3 regions of the Paenibacillus sp. PSB04 genome follow, and region 1 is predicted to be linked to each of the others. Evidence: predicted binding sites of a transcription regulator. Region 1 holds the regulator's gene; each other region holds the start of a gene.
The links. The regulator Rex, encoded in region 1, represses fermentation and respiration genes when NADH is low (regulators of the CRP and FNR family bind a similar motif). The targets are predictions, from matches to a motif close to TTGTGAAATATTTCACAA.

Region 2: K2F33_RS21190 (nitrate/nitrite transporter) is a predicted target of Rex. The motif match lies at 2,191-2,208, and genes of this name have one in related genera.
Region 3: nadA (quinolinate synthase NadA) is a predicted target of Rex. The motif match lies at 2,642-2,659, and genes of this name have one in related genera.

Annotation. Positions count from the first base shown of each region.
Region 1 covers NZ_CP081301.1:4,023,516-4,027,799, forward strand. Annotated here, with positions in the region: gene dinG (ATP-dependent DNA helicase DinG) at 1-1,299, shown strand, start outside; gene K2F33_RS18710 (redox-sensing transcriptional repressor Rex) at 1,416-2,102, shown strand; gene K2F33_RS18715 (amidohydrolase) at 2,056-3,390, shown strand; gene K2F33_RS18720 (cell wall elongation regulator TseB-like domain-containing protein) at 3,432-3,950, shown strand.
Region 2 covers NZ_CP081301.1:4,574,377-4,578,660, reverse strand. Annotated here, with positions in the region: gene moaA (GTP 3',8-cyclase MoaA) at 1-532, opposite strand, end outside; gene K2F33_RS21190 (nitrate/nitrite transporter) at 576-2,129, opposite strand; gene K2F33_RS21185 (response regulator transcription factor) at 2,290-2,937, opposite strand; gene K2F33_RS21180 (sensor histidine kinase) at 2,934-4,019, opposite strand; gene K2F33_RS21175 (GAF domain-containing protein) at 4,016-4,284, opposite strand, start outside.
Region 3 covers NZ_CP081301.1:1,400,582-1,404,865, forward strand. Annotated here, with positions in the region: gene hpt (hypoxanthine phosphoribosyltransferase) at 1-60, shown strand, start outside; gene ftsH (ATP-dependent zinc metalloprotease FtsH) at 174-2,294, shown strand; gene nadA (quinolinate synthase NadA) at 2,736-3,674, shown strand; gene nadB (L-aspartate oxidase) at 3,714-4,284, shown strand, end outside.

The sequences.
Region 1 (4,284 bases):
GCCGGTGAATGGACCGCCGTTATCGACCGGATGAGCGAGGATTTGGTCGATGTCAAAGAGCACTGGGACAAGCTGAGCGAATTGCTCTTCAGCCTGCTTCCGGAACGGAGCGACGCTGCTCCCGGCGACGGCGGCCAGTATACGCTGCGCCTTCAGCCGGGGAAAAAGCCGAAAGAGTGGGAGACGCTGGCGGCGCTCGAAAACCAGATCTTTGTCACGGTAGGGGAAATCGTCCGCAAAGGTGAAAAGATGCTGGCCGAATACAAGGAGGAGCAGGATGATTACGGTTCCGACAGCCTGATCACCGATATCGGCGGGCTGCTCAAGGACCTCAGCTCCGAGCGGGAGAATCTCCGCTTCTTTATGACGCTGAACGACGAAACCGTCGTGTACTGGATGGAAGCGAGCGGCCATTTCCGCAGCAAATCGCTCCAGCTGTACGCTGTTCCGGTTGACGTCAGCAAGCAGCTCAAGGAACTGTTTTTTGATAAGAAAAAGAGCGTCATCCTGACGTCCGCCACCTTATCCGTAGATAAATCGTTCCAGTATATGATCGATAACCTCGGACTGCAGGAGGACCAGGACAGCGGACGCCTTGTGACGGTCCAGCTTCCGTCCCCGTTCCGGTACAGGGACCAGGCGCTGCTCGTCATTCCGCGGGATTTTCCAAGCGTGAAGGGAAGCGTCGGGGACGCCCTGTTTGTCGAAACGCTGGCCCGCTCACTAGCGGACGCCGCGATCGCGACCCACGGCCGGATGCTGGTGCTGTTCACCTCATACCGCATGCTGCGCCAGGTATACGAGCCGCTGAAAGAAGCCCTTGCACAAAGCGACATCGCCGTGCTTGGACAGGGCGTAGACAGCGGCAGCCGCACGAAGCTGATCCGGCGGTTTACGGACAGCAGCGCTTCGGTGCTGCTTGGAACGAGCAGCTTCTGGGAAGGCGTGGACATCCCGGGTGAAGCGCTGACGTGCCTGGCCATCGTCCGGCTCCCGTTCCAGCCGCCGAACCATCCGCTGGTGGAAGCGAAGAGCGAGCTGCTGCAGCGCCAGAAGAAGAACCCGTTCATGAAGCTGTCGGTCCCGCAGGCCGTCATCCGCTTCAAGCAGGGCTTCGGGCGGCTGGTCCGCACCGCCCACGACCGGGGCATCGTCATCGTATACGATACGCGTGTCATCGAATCGTATTACGGGAAGTACTTCCTGTACTCGCTGCCTGGACCGAAAATGGAGCATATGCAGACAGACCAGATGGTTCCGCGCATCTCTGAATGGCTTCATCAGGACGGTGTGTCTTAAATGAGTCCATTAGATAGAATGAACTAAAGCGGTTAGAACAGGAAGTTCAATGCACAACTTTAGTTCAATCTATATAACCAAATAAATATTCAAGCCGTTCAATAGGGGGAACATGCATGAAATCGGAGAAAATATCCGAGGCGGTTGTCCGCAGATTGCCTATATATCTTAGATATCTAAATGAGCTGAACAAGCGGGAGGTGGCCACGGTCTCCTCCCAGGAGCTCGGGCAGAAGCTGGATCTCAACCCGGCGCAGATCCGCAAGGATTTGGCGTATTTCGGGGATTTTGGCCGTAAGGGGATAGGGTATGACGTGTCCTATCTCATCGAGAAGATCCGTCAAATTCTGAATTTGGACCAGCAGATCAACGCGGTGCTGGTCGGAGCGGGGAATCTTGGTCAAGCTTTGTCCAACTATAACTTTTACCTGAAGGAGAATATGAAGATCGTGGCCGTGTTTGACGCCAATCCGTCCAAAATCGGCACGCGGATCAACACCTTGACGGTACAGGCCATGGATGAGCTGAAAGAAACGATACAAAGCAAAAATATCCGGATCGGGATCATTACCGTCCCGGATTTCGAAGCGCAAAACGTCGCCGATCAGCTGATTGCGGCCGGGATCGAAGCGATTCTGAATTTTGCGCCGACGATTCTGAAGGCGCCGGCTAGCATCCGGATCCATGCCGCCGATTTTACGACGGATTTGCTCAGCCTGGCTTATTATTTGAACAACGGAAAGGACGACACGGAAGATGACGGACAATTTGAAGAGCTCCAGCAGCCGGAGCGCCAATCCTAAATGGGCCATCAAGAACGGCAGCTTTGCCGTTTTGCGGCCGGAGCAGCCGGTATTGCACGGCTGGATGGTCATTGAGGGCGACCGCATCACCTATATCGGTGAAGATGAGCCGCAGCTGGAGGAAGGCGTACAGGTCGTCGACGGCACGCATTTATTTTTTATGCCGGGCCTGATCAACACCCATGGACATACCGCCATGTCGCTGCTGCGAGGTTACGGAGATGACATGGTGCTCCAGGAATGGCTGCAGGAAAAAATGTGGCCGATGGAAGCGAAATTCACGTCCAGTGACGTCTGCTGGGGGACTTCGCTGTCCGTGCTTGAAATGCTGAAGGGCGGCACGACGACGTTCCTCGATATGTACGATCATATGGATCAGGTGGGCAAAGTGGTGACTGAATCCGGCATGCGCGCTGCCCTGACCCGGGGTGTCATCGGTCTGTGCCCGGAGGATGTGCAGCGGCACAAGCTGAACGAAGCCATTCAGTTCGCCAAGGACTGGCACGGGCAGGCAGACGGCCGGATCACGGCAATGATTTCTCCGCATGCCCCGTACACATGCCCTCCTGATTTTATCGAGAAGTTCGTTCAGGCGGCGCATGACCTGGATCTGCCGATGCATACGCATATGTCGGAGACCAAGGCGGAAGTGGAGCAGAACGTACGCGATTATGGAACGCGTCCGGCGATTCATTTGGAGAAGCTCGGCATGTTCTCACGGCCGACGATTCTGGCACACGCGGTCCATTTAACAGACGAGGAAATCGACATTTTGGCGAAGCATCACGTGACGGTATCACACAACCCTGGCAGCAACCTGAAGCTGGCGAGCGGTGTGGCCCGCGTTACCGACATGATGCAGGCAGGCATTACGGTTTCCCTGGGAACCGACAGTGCGGCGAGCAACAACAATTTGGACATGTTTGAAGAAATGCGCCTTGCCGCTTTGATACATAAGGGCGTCTCGGGAGATCCGACGGCGGTTCCCGCGGCGGAAGCACTGCGTATGGGCACGATCTACGGAGCCCAATCCTTGTTCCTGGAGGGAGTCGGTGCACTTGAGGCCGGGATGAAGGCGGATTTTATCGCGGTGAATACGGATCAGGCTCATTTTCTGCCGCGTACGGACTTCATTTCACACGTCATTTATTCGGCCAGCGCGAAGGACGTTGAGCATGTCTGGGTGGACGGGAAGCAGGTCGTGAAGCACGGCAGCTGTCTCACCCTGGACGAGGAACGCATCCGCAGGGAAGCCCAAGCGGCTTTTGAAGGTCTTCTCTCCCGATAAGACCGGGATGATTAGCTCACCTTTCAGAAAGGAAGTTCAGGTTGAAGAACAAGAAAAAATGGATCTTTCTCGGCATTGTCGCCCTGCTGCTGATCATTTTCGGCGCTTACCGTTATTTTATTTACGTGCTGCAGGATCAATGGAGCGAAAAGGACACCGCTATTGCCAAAGCGAAGCAGGAAGCCGGAATCGTGTCGGTCGCCGATGCCCAAAAGTCGGTGTGGGACCAGAACAGCATCTACTGGGTCGTGGAAGGGACGAACAAGACAGGCCAGGAGGTCATGGTCTGGGTGCAGTTCACCGATCAGGGAAAACCCAAGGAAGGCCAGAATACCGTACATCAAGAGCTTTTGAGCAGCGGTATGTCCAAAGAGAAGATGAAGGCCAAAATCAAAAGCACCATTCCCGGCATCAAAGACATGCGCCTCGTACCGGGTGTTTATAACGGAGAATACGTATGGCAGCTGTTCTACAAGGTGAAAGATCACTATTACTATCAATTTTACCGGTTCAGCGACGGAGCGGAAATCGGCAGCCCGTTCACGCTGCCCAATCGATGATTATGTTTAAACGGCCATATCATGCAGAAAGAACCTCATCCTCAAATGGGGTTCTTTGGCTTACAAAGGATAATATTTAAAATATATTCACACTTTACCTTCGATTTAGTATATACAATGTGATATACTCTTATTTGTATTGAAGAGATATATATGACGAACAGCCCGGATTGTACTATAATTAGAGGATAGCGTTTTTCAGTAAAATTCAGCAGCCCGCTTCAGCTTGGAACAAGATTTTTCTGCTCTTTATTGAAAAACATGGTATATAGAAGTGCGGTCAGATGCGTGTATCTAACGAAGAGATGCTTGTGTTTCGCGACAAGCGCAAAAC
Region 2 (4,284 bases), 550 kb from region 1:
TCTCCTGATCGTTGAGACCTATCTGCACGACCATATTTACTCTAACCTCGATTCCAATACTACGGGCGCGTTCCATGTTGGCGATAATGACAGACGGCTGTATGCCCCTTCCGTTGATAAGGCCGAAGCGTTCCAGATCGAGCGCATCCAGGCTTACATTCACCCGGCGAAGCCCGGCATGATAGAGGCTCTCTGCCTGCCCCCCAAGCAGTAGGCCGTTCGTCGTCAGCCCGATATCATCAATCCCCGGAATAGCAGCAAGCATACGAATGAGCTCGGTAAGTCCACGGCGCAGCAGGGGCTCACCGCCGGTCAGGCGAATCTTTCGGACGCCAAGCAAAGCGTATAACTTAGCTGCCCGTGTAATTTCCTCAAATGACAGCAGCTGCTCCTTGGGCATGAAGGCATAATCATCCCCGAAGATCTCCTTCGGCATGCAGTATGTGCAGCGGAAATTGCATCGGTCCGTCACGGAAATCCGCAGGTCGCGCATCGGTCTAGCCAGCTGATCCAAATGGGGGTTCGCCGCCATGTTTCCTTCCTCCTTCGTATAGCCGTACATGCTTCAGCCCGCTTTATCCTTGCAGCTGCGGACTGCTTTTCAGCTTTGAGCTTCCGCCTCCATAGCGGTCGTTTGTAGGCTTGTTCGTAATATCGCTGAACGTTCCGACATATTGGATAACGTCTCCGGCATCATCTTTAACTGCATTAATGATTAATAACTCTAAATACTCCTCGCCATTTTTTCGACGGTTCCAGATCTCCCCCTGCCAGCTTCCCCGCTCCTTGATTTCCGCCCACATGGTGCTGTAGAAATCACCGGATTGACGGCCGGACTTCAGGATGCTCGGATTTTTGCCGATCACTTCCTCCTCCGTGTAGCCCGTCAGCTTCGTGAATGCCGGGTTCACGGCATGGATCTTTCCGCTCAGGTCCGTCACGAGAATGCCTTGCCCTGTGGAATTGAACACCTCCGAGGAAACGGCCAGTTTATCTTGATAAAACATCCAGACAACGATGACGAGGCTGGCGAGCGCTACCTGGGATAGCGCCATGAACCCGATGGAATACTGCCCGGTCACCGAATGAATGAAGGAAAGCATCAGCGGCGGGAAGAAGCCGCCAAGGCCGCCCATCATGGACACGATCCCGTTCACGATCCCCGCCTGCTTGTTGAAATACAGCGGCACCAGTTTAAAAATGATCCCGTTGCCAAGTCCGGCGCCTACCGCGATGGTTAAGCAACCCACGGTATAGAGGCCGATCGACGGAGAGAACGCCAAGATGATGGCTGCAATCGTAAGTCCGACGAATACACCCATTAACAGGAACAGCGGCTTAAAGCGGTCCGCCAGCCACCCGCCCACCGGCCGCAGGAAGGTCGCCACCACGATGAAACCGGCCGTGCGCATCCCCGCATCCACCTTCGCCAGCTCAAAATTCGTAACCAGGAAGTTGGGAAGGTAAACCGTAAACGCAACGAACGAACCGAAGGTGATGAAATAGAACAATGAAAAATACCACAGCTTATCGTTTTTATAGACGCCTTTGATCTGCTCCATGAGCGGCGTTTTGACCTTCGTTTCTTTGCGGTCACCCAAGAATACGTTCAGCACCGCAAACGCGAGCAGCAGAATTAAATACAGCTGGACGGTACGCTCCCACCCGATTTGCGTAGCAACGACAGGTGCGGCAAAGGTGGTAATGGCTGTACCGACATTGCCCATTCCATAAATTCCATTGACCAAGCCCAGCTTTTCTTTCGAATAATATTTAGGGAGCGAGGTGACACCGACCGAGAAGACGGCTCCTCCGATACCCAAGAACAGGCCGCCGATCACAAGATGCGTAAAGGATGTGGCCGTGCTGATAAAATAAACCGGGAACAGCAGCAGAATAAAGCTTGCGATAAACACGATCCGTGCGCCCAGGACGTTGGCGTAGTATCCCAGCGGCAAACGGAGCACCGAGCCCAGCACCACCGGGATCGCGGTCAGGATCGCCAGCCGGTCCGCCGGGATGGATATGTCCTCCCGAATGAACGGCAGCAATGCGGAAATGATGACCCATACCATAAATCCAAGCACCAAATTCATCGTCTGCAGCGGCAGCTGCGCTTTTTTGATCATTTCAACCACCTTTTCTGAACATGATAAATGGCTGACTTCATTGATCCCCATGCCTTATTGTACGTGACGATATTCACAAAGATAATAGGGAAGTTCCCTGAATTCGTCAGGGGAACTTCCCTATATTCTGTGGCTGGAACACCCGGTATCCTTAAAAATGCTAGAAATCCAGCAGTTTTTTCTTTAGTGCATACTCCACCAGCTCCGGCCGGCTTTTCAGGTTCAGCTTCTCCATAATTTTGGCCTTATGGGCCTCCACCGTTTTGACGGAGACATACAGCTTCTCCGCAATCTCTTTGTTGCCGTAGCCTTTGGCGATGAGCGGCAAAATCTCGATTTCCCGGGGGGAGAGGCTGTTAAACGGATCGTTGTCCGCGCTCTCGCTGTCCTTTTTAATATACTCCCGAACCAGTGACGTGGCCATTTGCGGATGGATGTAGGTTCCTCCCTTGTGCACCATCCGGATGGCCGAGACCAGTTCTTCATCCGGCGCGTTTTTGAGCACGTAACCGGAGGCGCCGTTTTTCAGCACATGGAACAAATAGTCGTCGTCATCATACATGGTGAGGATCAGTATTTTCGTATTCGGAAAATCATTGCTGATCTTGCCCGTGGCAATCAGACCGCTCTCGCCCGGAGGCATGCTGAGGTCCATCAGCAGCACGTCCGGTTGATGCTTGGCTACCATGGCGTAAGCCTCCATGCCGTCAGCGGCCGTCGCGACGACTTCCATATCCTCCTGGTAGTTCAGAATCATGGAAAAGCCGCTCCGGACCACCGCATGATCATCCGCTATGACAATTTTCATCGTGTATCGGTCTCCCTCTCCCTCTCGTTATCCTCTGAACACGGAATGCGCAGCTCCACCTTCGTCCCTCCGCCGATGGCCGAATACAGCATGAACTGGCCGCCGACAAGCTCGGCGCGCTCACGCATCCCGTATAGGCCAAGGCCGGTGCCCTTGGCTTCATTCTCATTCATATTGAATCCTGTTCCGTCATCCTTGACGGTCAGCTGAAGGACCCCGTCCTCTTCGCATAACCGGACATGCACCTCGTCGGTACCGGCGTATTTCAGCGCGTTCAGGACGGCTTCCTGGCATACGCGGTAGACCACGGTCTCGATCTCGCTGCCGTATCGGGCTGCGGACAGCTCCGCCGAGAAATCGACGAGCAGGCCGTAGTTTTTCTCGATCCATTTGAAATGCGAGCGGAATGCCGCTTCCAGTCCCAGGTCATCGAGCGAGGCCGGCCGCAGCTCCACGGATAAATGGCGGATGTCGTCCAGCAGCCGCGTCAGCGACACTTCGGTCTGCTGCAGCTTCTTCAGTACATCTTCGCCAACCTCCATATATTTGACCACGCGCAGGTCCACAAGCGAGCTGAGCAGCTCCTGGGCGACACTGTCATGCAGTTCCCGGGAAATCCGCTTTCGCTCGTCCTCCTGCGCTTTAATGACGTATTTCAGCAGATTCGAGCGCTGGAGCATCTCCTGCGTCTTCTGCTGTTTAGTCAGGTCCAACAGCATGAGCACGCGGATTCCCCGCTCCTCGTCAATGGTATGATAGCTGGCTGCATAAGGGACGACGCCTTCGCCCCGGGTTTGGAGATAGACCTGGAACGAGGAAAAATCCCCTTTCGGATAGTCCAAATAGCATTTGGAGCACGAAATCTGGTCTTTTTCATCCGTGTAGCCCTTGCAGGCCTGGCAGAAGGAATCGTCGACGCCGGACTGCATCCGTTCGATCACGTCGATATCCAAAATGTTCTCCGCGGCCGGGTTCATGGCGACGACGCTGCCTTTTTCATCGATAAAAAAGATCGCCTCCATGCTGTTCGCATACATCTTCTTCAGCAGGTCATTTAAATGTTCATCTGTCATCCGAATCAAGGCTGTCCCACCTCCCCCGCATGAAAAGCGCCAAATTCCCTGCCAAGTCCCTCCTGGAACTGGTCGAAGGCTGCTTGGGTCAGGCGGTTCTCCGCGCGGTAGCCCACCAGCAAGACGCCTTGAACCCGCGCTGCTTCCCACAGCGGGATGGCCCCGAGGCTCTTCAGCTGCTCCGCCACGATGATCGGATAATTGAACAAATCCCGGGATTCGATATCGGTGTTCACATTTTGGATCAGCATCGGCTTGCCGGTTTTGAACACGA
Region 3 (4,284 bases), 2.6 Mb from region 1:
GAGCATTACCGGAACCTGCCCTACATCGGGATCTTGAAACCGGAAATCTATACCCACTAATTGCGATACTCAAGCCCATGAGCTTAAGCACGCTCATGCCTTTACCACCTCTATTTGAGATGGTCAGACAGGCTATGGTAAAATAATTAAAGTGTTTTGAGAGGAGGTAGGGGATGAATCGGTTCATCCGGAATTCTGGTTTTTATTTGATTCTTTTTTTAGTTGTGGTGGGCATAGTCCAGTTTGTCAGCAACAGCGGTGAATCTGCTGACAGCCCTAGATACGATCAATTGCGCCAGCAAATCGCTGCTGGTAACGTATCGGAAATTACGGTTCAATTCGACGGTTACGCCTATCTGGTAACCGGTAAATATAAGAATAAACCGGCCGACGTTAAATCAGAGAATTTCTCGACCTACACTCCGGCTACAGATGCTGCAATCGAAGAGCTGGTAGCTGCCAGTGACAAAACCGGCATGAAATTCACCCAGAAGAAGATGGAAGGCGAAAGCGTCTGGCTGACGCTGCTCTCTTCCCTGATTCCTTTGGTTATTATGTTTATTCTCTTCTTCTTCCTGTTCAATCAAGCGCAGGGAGGCGGGGGCAAGGTTATGAACTTCGGCAAGAGCCGCGCCCGCCTATATAATGAAGAGAAGAAAAGGGTTACCTTTGAGGATGTTGCGGGAGCTGACGAAGAGAAGCAGGAGCTTGTCGAAGTCGTTGAGTTCCTGAAGGATCCGCGGAAATTTGCCGCAGTAGGTGCCCGTATTCCTAAAGGGGTTCTCCTCGTAGGCCCTCCAGGTACAGGTAAAACCCTCCTCGCCCGCGCTGTAGCGGGTGAAGCCGGAGTTCCGTTCTTCAGTATTTCCGGTTCGGACTTTGTGGAAATGTTCGTCGGGGTCGGTGCATCCCGTGTGCGTGACTTGTTCGAGAACGCCAAGAAAAACGCACCATGTATTATCTTCATTGACGAGATTGACGCCGTAGGTCGTCAGCGCGGTGCCGGACTTGGCGGCGGGCATGACGAACGCGAACAGACGCTGAACCAGCTCCTCGTTGAGATGGACGGTTTCGGCGGTAACGAAGGCATCATCATCGTGGCTGCAACGAACCGTGCCGACATCCTCGACCCCGCGCTTCTGCGTCCAGGCCGTTTTGACCGTCAAATTACGGTCGATCGTCCAGACGTGAAAGGCCGCGAGGCAGTACTGAAGGTTCATGCACGCAACAAGCCTCTGACCAAAGACGTCAAGCTGGATGTTGTGGCTAAACGTACGACAGGTTTTACCGGCGCCGAGCTGGAGAACCTGATGAACGAAGCGGCGCTGCTTGCTGCACGCCGTAACCGTAAAGACATCTCCATGCGAGAAGTTGATGAAGCGATTGACCGTGTCATCGTCGGTACCGAGAAGCGCAGCCGCGTGATCAGCGACCGGGAGAAGCGGATTGTCGCTTACCACGAAGCCGGCCACACGATTGTGGGCTACTTCTTGGAGCATGCCGATATGGTACACAAGGTAACGATCATTCCGCGCGGACGCGCCGGCGGATATGTCATCATGATGCCGAAGGAAGACCGGATGCTTGTGACCAAGCAGGAGCTGCTTGATAAGGTGACGGGTCTCCTGGGCGGCCGGGTCTCCGAGGAACTGTTTATCGGTGAAATCGGAACAGGCGCATACAGCGACTTCCAGCAGGCTACGGGGATCGTCCGCAGCATGATTATGGAATACGGTATGAGCGAGAAGCTTGGACCGCTTCAGTTCGGGTCCTCGCAAGGTCAGGTATTTCTGGGCCGTGACCTCGGTCACGAGCAGAACTACAGTGATTCGATCGCTTATGAGATCGACCAGGAAATGCAGCGCATGACAAACGAGTGCTACGAGCGGGCGAGAGACCTGCTGACCAAGTACTCGAAAGAGGTTCACCTCATCGCGAACACGCTGCTTGAGAAGGAGACGCTAGAGCTTGAACAGATCAAGGAACTGATCGAGCAAGGTTATCTTTCTGAAGACGGCCCGAAAGAGGGCGGAAGCGGAAATGATGAAGGTTCCTCCGAACATGGCGCCCCTGTCATCGACAACGTCGGTGACGTGCGTGTACGCATTCAGGGCAAGGATAATACCAGCCTGCCAACGGAAGAAATTCCGAACGATGTTCCATCCAACTTGCCGAATGACCCGCCAAGCGATATCAACACGGATACGCCGGGCGACATTCCAAATAACAATGATGGAACGAATGAGAATCCAGGTTCGGGCAACGGCGGAACACCGCCGGAATCCAGATCCTAATCCCAATGCAACAACAGCCCGGAGACGGTTAGCCGTCCCCGGGTTTTTTGTGTCGTTTGCCAGGAAATAAGAGCGGCGGACATTTGAGGTGTTCAAGCATTAAAGCCGACAGCGTTCCGCCTTAACTCTGTTGCACCAGTTAATTTTTTTTGAGGCATAGTAGCGATTGGGGCGGCTGCAAGCTCCAAACAGAAGCGAGGCGGCCTAATCGGACGGAATCGAGCGGGAAGCTTTGTTTTCTTCCGGCTAGATAGCATATAAAGATCATTTTAGTCAATTGACAGTATCGTGAACCTTGTGTAAATTAGTTGATAAACAAGATGGTCTCGAGGTTGCAACGGGCAACTTTGGGAGAATTTTCACAAACTATTCATGATGTTATGAGGTTATGAAGCCATCAACCGGGTAAAATCATGGGATTTCAGAGGGAGTGGGTTACTGGTGGAAGCTCTGGCACTGGAGCATAAGCAGGAACAAAAGCGGGAACTGACGGAGAAGCTGCTTAAGCTGAAGAAGGAAAGAAACGCCATTATTTTGGCGCATTATTATCAAAGGGATGAAATTCAGGAAGTAGCGGATTTCCGTGGCGATTCCTTCCTGCTTGCCCAGAAAGCGGCTCAAACCGATGCGGAAGTCATCGTCTTCTGCGGCGTTCATTTTATGGGTGAAAGCGCTAAGATTCTGGCTCCGAACAAAACGGTGCTGATTCCGGATGAGCGTGCAGGCTGTCCAATGGCCGATATGGTCAACGTGGACGGACTCCGCAAACTGAAAGCGCAGCATCCTAACGCCAAAGTCGTTACGTATATCAACTCTTCGGCAGAGATCAAGGCGGAAACGGATATTTGCTGTACCTCTTCCAATGCGGTAAAGGTGATTCAATCGGTCGATTCCGATGAGATCATCTGGGTACCGGACAAAAATTTGGGTCACTATGTGCAGCAGCATACCGACAAGAAGCTCATCATTTGGGAAGGGTACTGCAATACGCATGATATGCTGACGGTAAAAGACGTTGTGGAGATGAAAGCCAAATATCCCGACGCCGAGTTTGTCGTACACCCGGAATGCCGTCCGGAGGTCGTAGCCATGGGCGATTTCGTGGGCAGCACCACGGCGATTTTGGAATACTGCAAAAAATCAAGCAGCAAACAGTTTATCGTCGGAACCGAAGACGGTACCGGATACCAGCTTCGTCTCGATAGCCCGGATAAGGAGTTTCATTTCGCCACCAAGTTTTTGGTATGCCCGAACATGAAGGTGAACAATCTGAAAAAACTGGTGAAGTGTCTGGAAACCATGAAGCCGCAAATCTACGTGCCGCCGGTTGTTGCAGATAAAGCCAGAACTTCTTTAGAGCGCATGTTACAAGTACAGTAGCATGCGCTACTCTTTCTCTTAAGACAGGTGAACAGGCACATGATTCCACAATATCTGGTTGACTTTGATCTGCAGACTTTGCCCCGGACCAAGACGGATGTCATCGTCATCGGCTCGGGCATAGCCGGGTTGTATACGGCGATTCAGGCAAGCAAGGACCGGCACGTCATCATGATCACGAAAAAGGCACTGCTCGAAAGCAACACCCGGTATGCACAAGGGGGGATTGCCGCGGTCATTTCGGAGGATGATTCCCCTCAGTATCACCGGCAGGATACGCTGATGGCGGGTGCAGGGCTGTGTTCGTCCTCCTCGGTGGACCTCTTGGTCAATGAAGGCCCGGAGGGCGTCAAGGAGCTGATCCGGCTCGGCACAACGTTTGACCTGGAGAACGGGGAGCTTGCCCTGACACAGGAAGGCGCGCACAGCCACCGGCGAATTTTGCATGCCAACGGGGACGCGACCGGCTACGAAATTGTCAGAGCGCTGGCGGAGAAGGTTGCGGAGCATGATCATATTGAGGTATGGGAGCATCACTTTGTAATAGACGTTATTACAGAAGACGGCGAGTGCAAGGGAGCACTGGTTCAGCGCCCGGATGGACAGCGGA